3 regions of the Paenibacillus sp. cl130 genome follow, and region 2 is predicted to be linked to each of the others. Evidence: predicted binding sites of a transcription regulator. Region 2 holds the regulator's gene; each other region holds the start of a gene.
The links. Region 2 encodes Rex, which represses fermentation and respiration genes when NADH is low (regulators of the CRP and FNR family bind a similar motif). Its sites were predicted from a motif close to TTGTGAAATATTTCACAA; they were not measured.

Region 1 (3,186 bases), on a different contig from region 2:
AATATCACACTATAATAAGCGCATGAAGTGAAATAAATCACAAACGCTAACGAGCCGTTTACGTGAAACTATTCACAATTATTATACATTTTATGCCCACACACCAAGGAGGAATTTAACATGAAAGTAGCAGTTATCGGATGTACACACGCAGGCACGGCAGCTATCGTCAATACAGCTAAATGTTATCCAGATGCCGAAATTACCGTTTATGAGCGTAATGATAATATTTCATTCTTATCTTGTGGTATTGCTCTGTACGTAGGTGGTGTCGTCAAAGATCCGCACGGACTGTTTTATTCGTCTCCAGATCAACTGGCTGACTTGGGTGTAGAGACCAAGATGCTTCATGAGGTAACGAGTGTGGATACGGCAGGCAAGACGCTGCATGCACGTAATCTCCAAACAGGTGAAGAATTTACAGACACATTTGATAAATTAATTGTGACTACAGGATCATGGCCCATTATTCCGAAGCTGGAAGGCATTGAACTTGATCATATTTTGCTCTGTAAAAACTATAATCATTCGAATGATATCATTGAGAAAGCCCAGCACGTACAGAACATTACAGTCGTCGGAGCAGGATACATTGGTGTTGAACTGGTAGAAGCGTTCCAAATGAACGGTAAAAATGTAACACTGATCGACAGTGCTGATCGTATATTGAATAAGTATTTGGACCATGAGTATACAGACCGGATTGAAAGTTCCCTGAAGGAACATGGCATTAAGCTGGTACTTGGCGAGACGGTGAGTCGTTTTGAGGGTACGAACGGTAAGGTAAGTAAAGTCGTGACCTCTAAAGGAGAATATGAAACAGAGCTTGTTATTCTCTGCATCGGTTTCCGACCTCAAACGGATCTGCTCAAAGGTCAGGTAGATATGTTGCCTAACGGTGCGATCATTGTGGATAACTATATGCAAAGTAGCTGCCCGGATGTGTTTGCAGCAGGTGACAGTTGTGCAATCCGCTATAATCCGACAGGCAAAACGGCTTATATCCCTTTGGCAACCAACGCAGTTCGTATGGGTACGCTGGTAGCACGTAATCTGGTACAACCAACCATTGCCTACATGGGAACCCAAGGAACTTCGGGTATCAAAATTTACGAAGACAATATTGCAGGAACAGGCATGACGGAAGCGGCGGCAACGGACGAAGGCATGACTGTAGAAGCTGTAACCATTGAAGACAGCTACCGGCCTGAATTTATGCCAACCTCCGAAAAGGTATTACTGAAAGTGGTATATGAGCAGGAGACACGGAGAATTTTGGGGGCACAAATTATGTCGAAGGTAGATTTGACGCAATCCATTAACACGCTATCCGTAGCCATTCAAAATCATATGACCATTGACCAGTTGGCCTTTGTCGATTTCTTCTTCCAGCCGCATTATAACAAGCCTTGGAATTTCCTGAACGCAGCAGGTTTACAAGCATTACCTACAATATCCGAACGGAACCCAGTTACTGTATAATTCGGTTTGTCTGTGACATTGTTCATAAGTTTGTCAACAATCTGAGACGTATGGACGAATCCTTATAGTACAATATAGAGTAGCATAAGGATTAGGGGGTAAGTAGCTTATGGATTTGTTTTATATCCTTTTTCTTGTAGTCGTAGCGCTGGTAGGCCTCGGTGGAGTTATTTGGTTCTTGAGAGCAGTTGAAAAGGAAGAATACAACTAAATGCAAAGCGCGTAGTAGCGCAGTAGATGTAATAATACAGAAAAGACAGTCCTTTTTCCAAGGGCTGTTTTTTTAATGCTTGATAAAGTGATTTTTTTCACAAACATAATCACTGATTTTAAATAAAATATGAAAGAAGAACATTTTAGTGAAAAGATATTAAAGGAGCGGGGACATATGGCGAGCTATAAACCGGGGCAAATTGCCGAAAAGACGGTGGAAACAGGAGTGGCCAAGGCGAACAACCCGTGGACTGTGGCGGTGGTACTGGGATTTTTGGCAGGTGCATTTATTGCACTCGGGTTTTTGCTGGATATACGTGTTATTGCAAGTGCGCCTAAAGAATGGGGAAGCATTGCCACCTTTATTGGAGCTGCGGTGTTCCCTGTAGGTCTGGTATTAGTTTTGATCGCCGGCGGAGAATTGCTGACCGGCAATATGATGGCGGTTCCTTTGGCGAGATGGGCAGGACGGATTAAGACAGGGGCCATGCTTCGTAATTTGGCGATTATTACGCTCAGTAATTTTGCGGGTGCGTTATTCGTTGCATTTTTCTTTGGCCATGTGCTGGGTTTGACAGAAACGGGCCCTTACCTGGACAAAGTGGTGGATATGGCAGGACATAAGCTACATGAAAGCTTTTTGCAGTCTTTTATATCGGGTATAGGATGTAACTGGCTCGTAGCACTGGCTGTATGGCTGGCTTATAGCACAGACTCAATTGGCGGCAAAATTATGGGGATTTGGTTCCCGACCATGGCCTTTGTCGCTATTGGATTTCAGCACGTTGTTGCCAATATGTTTCTCATTCCGGCGGCTATCTTTGCAGGCCACTTTTCATGGGCAGATTATGTTATGAACTTCATTCCTGTCTGGCTGGGGAATTTGGTAGGAGGTAGCCTGTTTGTGGCTGGAGCCTACTGGTTGGCCTATTTAAAAAAGCCTCAAGCCAACGCACATCCAGTGAATGAATCTCCAACCACTTCTTCGGTTGCACATCAAATCCGTTGAGTGATCCTGCTTAATTACGGCACTTTAAACAGCAATAAACAAAGCAAATCCGCCATGACAGGCCCGGGGGAACGAAACCTGTCATGGCGGATTTTTTTGGGAGTGGTCCATGATTTGGCATGGAGGATGAGTGTGCTCTCGTCCCATAATGCCTTGATCTCTTTTACCCTCGGTAAGATATGATGAAACAGGATGTCGAAAAAAATTATGATTCTTAAAAAAATCCGTTTTGCTCTATGCAGCAGACGGATTTTTTTAATATTTTGGAGAGCGGCTGTGTGGGAAAATCCTTCTCTTGCCATAGGCCAAAGCTGTGGATATGATAAGATCAGTGTAATTTTTGGAAACGGTAACGGAAAGGAGCATCAACACTATGGATCATCGCAATAGCGCGCCTCCTGAGGCCACGCTTCAACAAGACTTACAGAGGGGACAGCGGATGACGGAGCAGCAGGACGGTATTTTTCCGGCTGTATGCCCGT
Region 2 (3,186 bases):
TTAAACCAATCGACTTTGCACCGTATTCTGTTGCAAGACGCAGCGCTTCACTTGCAGGAACTGCCGTAGGGTCACCGGATACACCCTTGTGAATAAGTGCCGCCAGACGCATTTCCTCGAACATATCCAGGTTATTATTGCTGGCAGGACCATCCGTTCCGAGAGAAACAGTAACCCCTGCACGCAGCAATTCAGGCACTCTGGCCACACCACTTGCCAGCTTCAAGTTGCTACCAGGATTATGCGAAACCGCTACACCACGTTCAGCCAGTAAAGCTATTTCTTCGTCGTTCAAATGAACGCCATGGGCAACAAGCGAAGGACGGGAGAAAAAGCCAAGCTTATCTAAGTGTGCAACTGGACGCAAACCGTAGTCGCGTACGTTTTGCTCCACTTCGGCGATCGTCTCAGACATGTGCGTATGCAGTGGCAAGTCCAGATCATGCGCAGCTTGTACGAATTTTTCAATAAACGCAGGTGGACATGTGTATGGCGCGTGCGGAGACATCATCGTTGTAATACGCCCGTCTGCTTTACCATGCCAGTTACGCGCAAAAGTCACGGCCTCAGCCAGCTTGATTCGCTGTTCTTCTTCCGAGCATAGTCCAATTGCTCCACGCATCAGACTTGCACGAATACCTGACTCTTCAGCTACACGAGCCACCTCATCCATATGATCGTACATATCCAGGAAGGTCGTTGTTCCACCTTTCAGCATTTCCAGCACAGACAAGGACGTACCCCAGTACACGTCCGTAGATGTAAACTTGGCTTCCATAGGCCACATTTTCTCCTGAAGCCATACTTGAAGTGCCAAGTCATCTCCATGCCCACGCAGCAGAGACATCGCCGCATGACCATGAGTATTAATCAGACCAGGTAAAAACAATAGCCCCTTACCATCGATCGCTTCCGTCTCTTCCTCACCCGCAGGCAAAGTTTCGCCAATATAAGTAATACGGCTATCCTCCACAATCATAAAACCATGGACTACCCCAGCTTCTGATCCATTTACGGCAAAAGAGCCGTTTTTAATCATCCATTTATTCACTGTCATATTGTGTTTCTTCCTTTCCGTCCTCCAAATAATAAGCGAGGCTAAGCAAATCAGTTGTAAAGTCTGTGGCATGAATCCGAATGTTGGCCGGTGCCTTGAGAGTAGTCGGTGCAAAGTTCAGAATCGCTCCAATTCCGCTCTCAATAAGCCTGTCAGCCACGTGCTGTGCTTCAAAATCAGGTACGGTAATAATCCCGATTCGAATGTTTTTTTCTCTCACAGTGGCTTCCAGTTCATCCATCGGTTGAACGACCAATGTATTGATCTTGGTCCCTACCTTATCTGGAAACGCATCAAATACTGCTACAATCTTCATATTGTCTTTTAAATAAGCGTTATAATTCGAAAGGGCTTGCCCCAGATTACCCGCACCGACCAATACGACATTAATTTGCTGGTCGATTTTCAGGATATGGCGTATTTTCTCAATTAAATAAGAAACATCATAACCGATACCCTTCCGACCAAAATCTCCAAAATAGGCGAGATCTTTACGGATTTGGGCCGGGTTCAAATCTAGCCTCTGTCCCAACTCTTGAGAAGAGACCGTAGCCACCTCCCGTTTGTGAAGTGCATTCAGATAACGTAAATATACGGGTAACCTCCGTACGACAGCCTCTGAAATTTTATCTGATTTCATACTTGCTCCCCCTAATTGTAACGAACATACTTAGTGTCCGTCCGTTATGCCTCTGTCTCCGGGGCGGATTGGAGCCATTCGGCGATGCGGGGCACCATTTGCTCCGATGGCATATGCTCCATTTTTGGTCCCGGTAACGAGTACAAAAAGTGCTTTCCGTAATAGGATTCGATCACACGCGTATCGTAAACGATAACGACCCCGTGGTCGCTCGCTGTACGTACTAACCGACCAAATCCCTGTTTGAAGCGAATGACCGCTTGTGGTACAGACAGCTTCATAAATGGATTCTTCTTCTGCTGCTGAAGCAGCTCGCTTTTTGCCTCCAGCAACGGGTGATTCGGCGGTTGAAACGGCAAGCGAACAATGGCCAGACAAGTCAGAGCCTTTCCTGGAATATCGACGCCTTCCCAGAAGCTGCTGGTTCCCAGCAATACAGAAGCTTTGGCTTCCTGAAAACGGCGGGTTAGCTTGCTGCGACTCCCACTGTCCACACCTTGTCCCAGCACAGTAATTTCGCTGGATGCTAAGGCCTCTTTGAGCGGCTCATACACTTGCCGGAGCATCCGATAGGAAGTAAACAGAACGAGCATTCTCCCCCGCGTCGCCTGAGCAGTCGCTCCTAGAGAGCTAACGAGCATATCTACAAAGTGTGCATCTCCTACACTGCCCTTCACGCTTGGGAAATCCCGTGGAATGACCAGCAACACCTGATCCCTGTAATTAAAGGGTGACGGGAGCTGCGAAGTCATCAGCCGCTCTTGATCTGCGGCCTCCTGCAAGCCGAGCTGATCGATCATGTACTGAAACGACTTATCTACCGATAAGGTAGCAGACGTCAGAATAATGCTTCTTTTTTTGTCAAAAAACATTTCTTTCAACTGGCGGCTCACATCGACGGGCACCGCATAAAATTGCAATGATTTACTACGGAATTGCCCACTCGCTTCGAGCCAGTATACGGTTGTTTCATCATCGAGTCGGATAAAAAAGCGCAAATTTTCTCGGATTCCCGCCAAATCCTTGAGCAGACCCGTGATATCTGTAATAAGGCTATCTGCCGCATAATCGTCATGTTCTTCCTTGACGTCCAGCATCAGCTTGTCGCCCTTGCGCAAAATTTCGCTCATCGTTACATATAGCTGATTTTCCAAAGCACCCGCCTGATCCCACTTTGCAGGCTTGGCCGAAGGTTTGAGACGGGAAGAAAACTGTCCTGTTTCACCCGGTGTCGCATCGCTTCGCTCTGGCAACATGCCAAACAGCTTGTCGCTTAGCAGGTCCCAAGTTTCCTTAACCTCTAACACGAGCGGATACATCTGGTCGATGGTTGAAGCCCAATCCGCCGACTTCTCGTGCCCCGATTTTGCCAACTGTTGACGAAGTGAAGGCAGTTGTCCATTCTTGCTGTCTTTGAACAGTCGCGTCAGTGTATGCACGAGTGTGAAATATTTCATATGCATACCTAGGTGCTTACCAGCTACTTCCT
Region 3 (3,186 bases), on a different contig from region 2:
TAAAAGCAAATTTCATGATATACGTATACATTGCCCGACATGGAAGGTCATTATCCGACATTTTTTCCCTAAAAAGGTGTATTTCGTTTTCTAATTTGCTTCTATGGTTACATGTTCCTTTAGTGAAGTATCTGCAGGTACCACATGTATATAGGATGTACCTGGTGTTAACGGGATTTCAACCCCATTTTTCATAAAACGAATCGCATCGCCTGGTGTATGTTGCCACTCAGCCTGTATTAACCGTCCTTGTTGAAACACCATGGCCTCTCCGCTACCGTCCAACTCAACACTTAATCTGCCTACATCATCCAACGTTCGATGTCTAGCGCTCATCACAATGACATTGGCTGCTGAGAGCTGTTGGTTATTATTTTGATCCACATGTGACTTTTCGTTCACAAAACGCTTATATTGTTGATCCGCTGGATCATAGGTATAAGATACCCGATAGCTTTTAAGCAAAAATCGGATTTGTAAAGATGATGCAGTCTCGTCCACCATAACTGGGGTTTCACCGGATTTGAGGTAAGAATATACTGGAACGTCCGTCTGCTTGGCATACCCTTTACTATCGCTTCCTTTGCGCAGTCTGTTCACGTCTGTGTATAAATTATGTGGAGGACGACGATCTTTGCTTCGCCAGAAGTAAGCCCCTCCATTTGAAATCTCATCCAGATGTTCCTTCCGCTGCTGCTGTAAAATCGCATAGGCATCTGTGCTTCCCCCTGCGTGTATCGGCAACGCACCATAGGTTTCGCCCAGCTCAATCAAATACGGTCGAATGCTACGGACCGGTCCGATCTTTACATCTCCGCCATGACTTTGGAAAAAAGCGACCAGACGGGTAATCCCACCTTCTGCAAGAACTTCATATACCATGTCTGCCTGGCTAAGTCCTGCCTGTGGACGTGCAGCCGGAGCATTGTTGATCATGACAGCGAGCGGTCGCTCCAAAACTGGCTGCTCCACCGGAAGACCGGTGAGCGGAGCTGTAAATGCCGGAATAGACTGCTCCTTCGGCGGTTCAAGTGCCTCCTTCTCTGTTTCTTGCTTGGTCAGTTGGGGAACGGATTCAGATTCACCCGTATTGGACATAGCAGAACAAGACATCAGCGTCATGCATAACAGAGCTGAGGCCATCACACGCAACCAATGATTTCGTTGGGAAATGGGCCCGGACAAGTTCATCCCTCCACTTAGTTATTTTTCTCATTATAAGCTTTATTTCCTGTTTTTGTCTTGATTGAAGCATGACCAATCTATAGAATACTTATCTGAAGACATTAAAATTTAAAAAATATTTAGACTTTGTGATTTTTATCACAAATAACTGTAACTGAACCTACTACAATAAAGGTGTAGCAAAGATGATCATCCCCAACAAAATGAAATACAACCAACATTATAGATTAAGAAAGAGGAGTGGTTTGAATGTTTAACAGCTGGTTACGTGAGAACAAAGTCGCAATGTGGTTGCTGACTGTAGTACGGGTTTATCTAGGGTATGAATGGATGACCCACGGACTTGAAAAGCTGACAGGTGGATTCGATGCAGGCGGATTTATCTCGGGGGCCATTGCTAAAACAGGTGGAGACCATCCCGCTGTACAAGGCTGGTGGGGATCGTTCCTCGAAGCCTTTGCCCTGCCGAATGTAGGTTTGTTCAACGTCCTGATCCCATTGGGTGAGTTCTTGGTAGGGGTTGGCCTGCTTCTCGGTACATTGACTACACTGGCTGCTTTGATGGCTATGGTTATGAACTTCTCGTTCCTGTTCTCGGGTACAGTAAGCACCAATGCAATCTACCTGCTGTTTGAAATCTTCCTTGTAGTTGCTGGTGCAAATGCCGGAAGAATTGGCTTTGACCGTTGGGTACTGCCCTTCCTGCGTGGACTGTTTCGTAAAAATAAAGATACCTTTCCAGCGGACCCTAGTCGAAAAATAGCTTAAACATCCCAAAATAACCGTTATCCTCCGGGTAATGGTTATTTTTTTTGTGCTGTTATGCTCACAAGAGGTCTTTCAGCTCCTTCTAACTCGAACTCTTTTATCGGATTCATCATCCCCCCAAACGTTTACAAGTTGGATACAACATGGAATGCTCACGATACATTTACCCTATACACTACAGTTACATCAAAGAACGTAATGGAGGGTTATATCATGAAAAAAATTACCAAAGCCTATCTCATGCTCGCAGCCGTAACTTTCACAGTGCAGACTATGGGATTGGGATATACGACATCAGTCAAAGCGGCGACGTCTACTACGACATCTCAGGCAGAAAGTGTACAACTTATCTCCAAGACCTTCGAGCAGCTACTACGCCAACCCGACAAGCTACCTCAGGCATTCACTTATTTGCAAAAGCATATTCAATCCATTCCAGCCTCTCAAGCTACCATCATGGTGCTTCATCTGGAAAATGCGCAGAAACAGCAATTGGATTCCTATGCAAAGACCTTATACCCGGCCTCTGTTCAAACCAAAATAAATCAAATCTATAAACCCGGTGATTCGTTCACAAATGTAATCATCCGTTCAAGCGATGTGAACCTGAAAAAGTTGCTAACTCAAACAAGAGATGCCGGCTACAAACTTGAAACTGCAGAAGGCATGTACTACCCAGTCATCAACTATGAAAAATATAAAGTCTTCGGGAAGCACACCACGACAGATATCCGCAGCTATATTGACATCATGGCGATGGAATCCGGACAGGCGGCTACCAAGGATGCCGCGCTCCGTATCGGCTATCAACAGTTAGCCGGACGAGTGCTGGCACAGGAGGCATTTTTAAACCAATATCCTCATTCCAACCGTACACAAGCTATAAAAAAATTGCACGATCTGTACTTCTTCTATACTTTCTATGGCACGAACAATACGCCATTATTTGATTATGATACCGGGAAGATTCATCCGAATGCGAAAAAAGGGTATCAATTCGTCGTTCAACGTAATATGGATTCGAAGAGTACCTACATTCAAAAGCTGAAAGCATTTATGACACTGTTGGATCAAAATGGAGATCAGCGTACTACGCAGGTATCCACTTGGCTTAAAAAGAACGTGCCTTCTAATTAATCAAAAACGCAAAATACACAAAAGAACTTCCATTCCCACACACCATGTGGATTCGGAAGTTCTTTTTTACATTTACGTATCACTTTCTTGACCAAA

Region 1: the regulator Rex is predicted to act here: its motif matches at 1,779-1,796, upstream of BM358_RS14640 (formate/nitrite transporter family protein).
Region 3: the regulator Rex is predicted to act here: its motif matches at 1,312-1,329, upstream of BM358_RS22610 (DoxX family membrane protein).

What each region holds. Positions count from the first base shown of each region.
Region 1 is NZ_FOYG01000004.1:496,324-499,509, forward strand. Features, by position in the region: gene BM358_RS14635 (FAD-dependent oxidoreductase) at 121-1,482, shown strand; gene BM358_RS14640 (formate/nitrite transporter family protein) at 1,871-2,704, shown strand; gene BM358_RS14650 (molybdopterin-containing oxidoreductase family protein) at 3,078-3,186, shown strand, end outside.
Region 2 is NZ_FOYG01000002.1:137,909-141,094, forward strand. Features, by position in the region: gene BM358_RS06960 (amidohydrolase) at 1-1,057, opposite strand, end outside; gene BM358_RS06965 (redox-sensing transcriptional repressor Rex) at 1,044-1,697, opposite strand; gene dinG (ATP-dependent DNA helicase DinG) at 1,742-3,186, opposite strand, start outside.
Region 3 is NZ_FOYG01000010.1:49,148-52,333, reverse strand. Features, by position in the region: gene BM358_RS22615 (DUF3048 domain-containing protein) at 91-1,185, opposite strand; gene BM358_RS22610 (DoxX family membrane protein) at 1,435-1,953, shown strand; gene BM358_RS22605 (hypothetical protein) at 2,167-3,090, shown strand; gene BM358_RS22600 (dioxygenase family protein) at 3,163-3,186, opposite strand, start outside.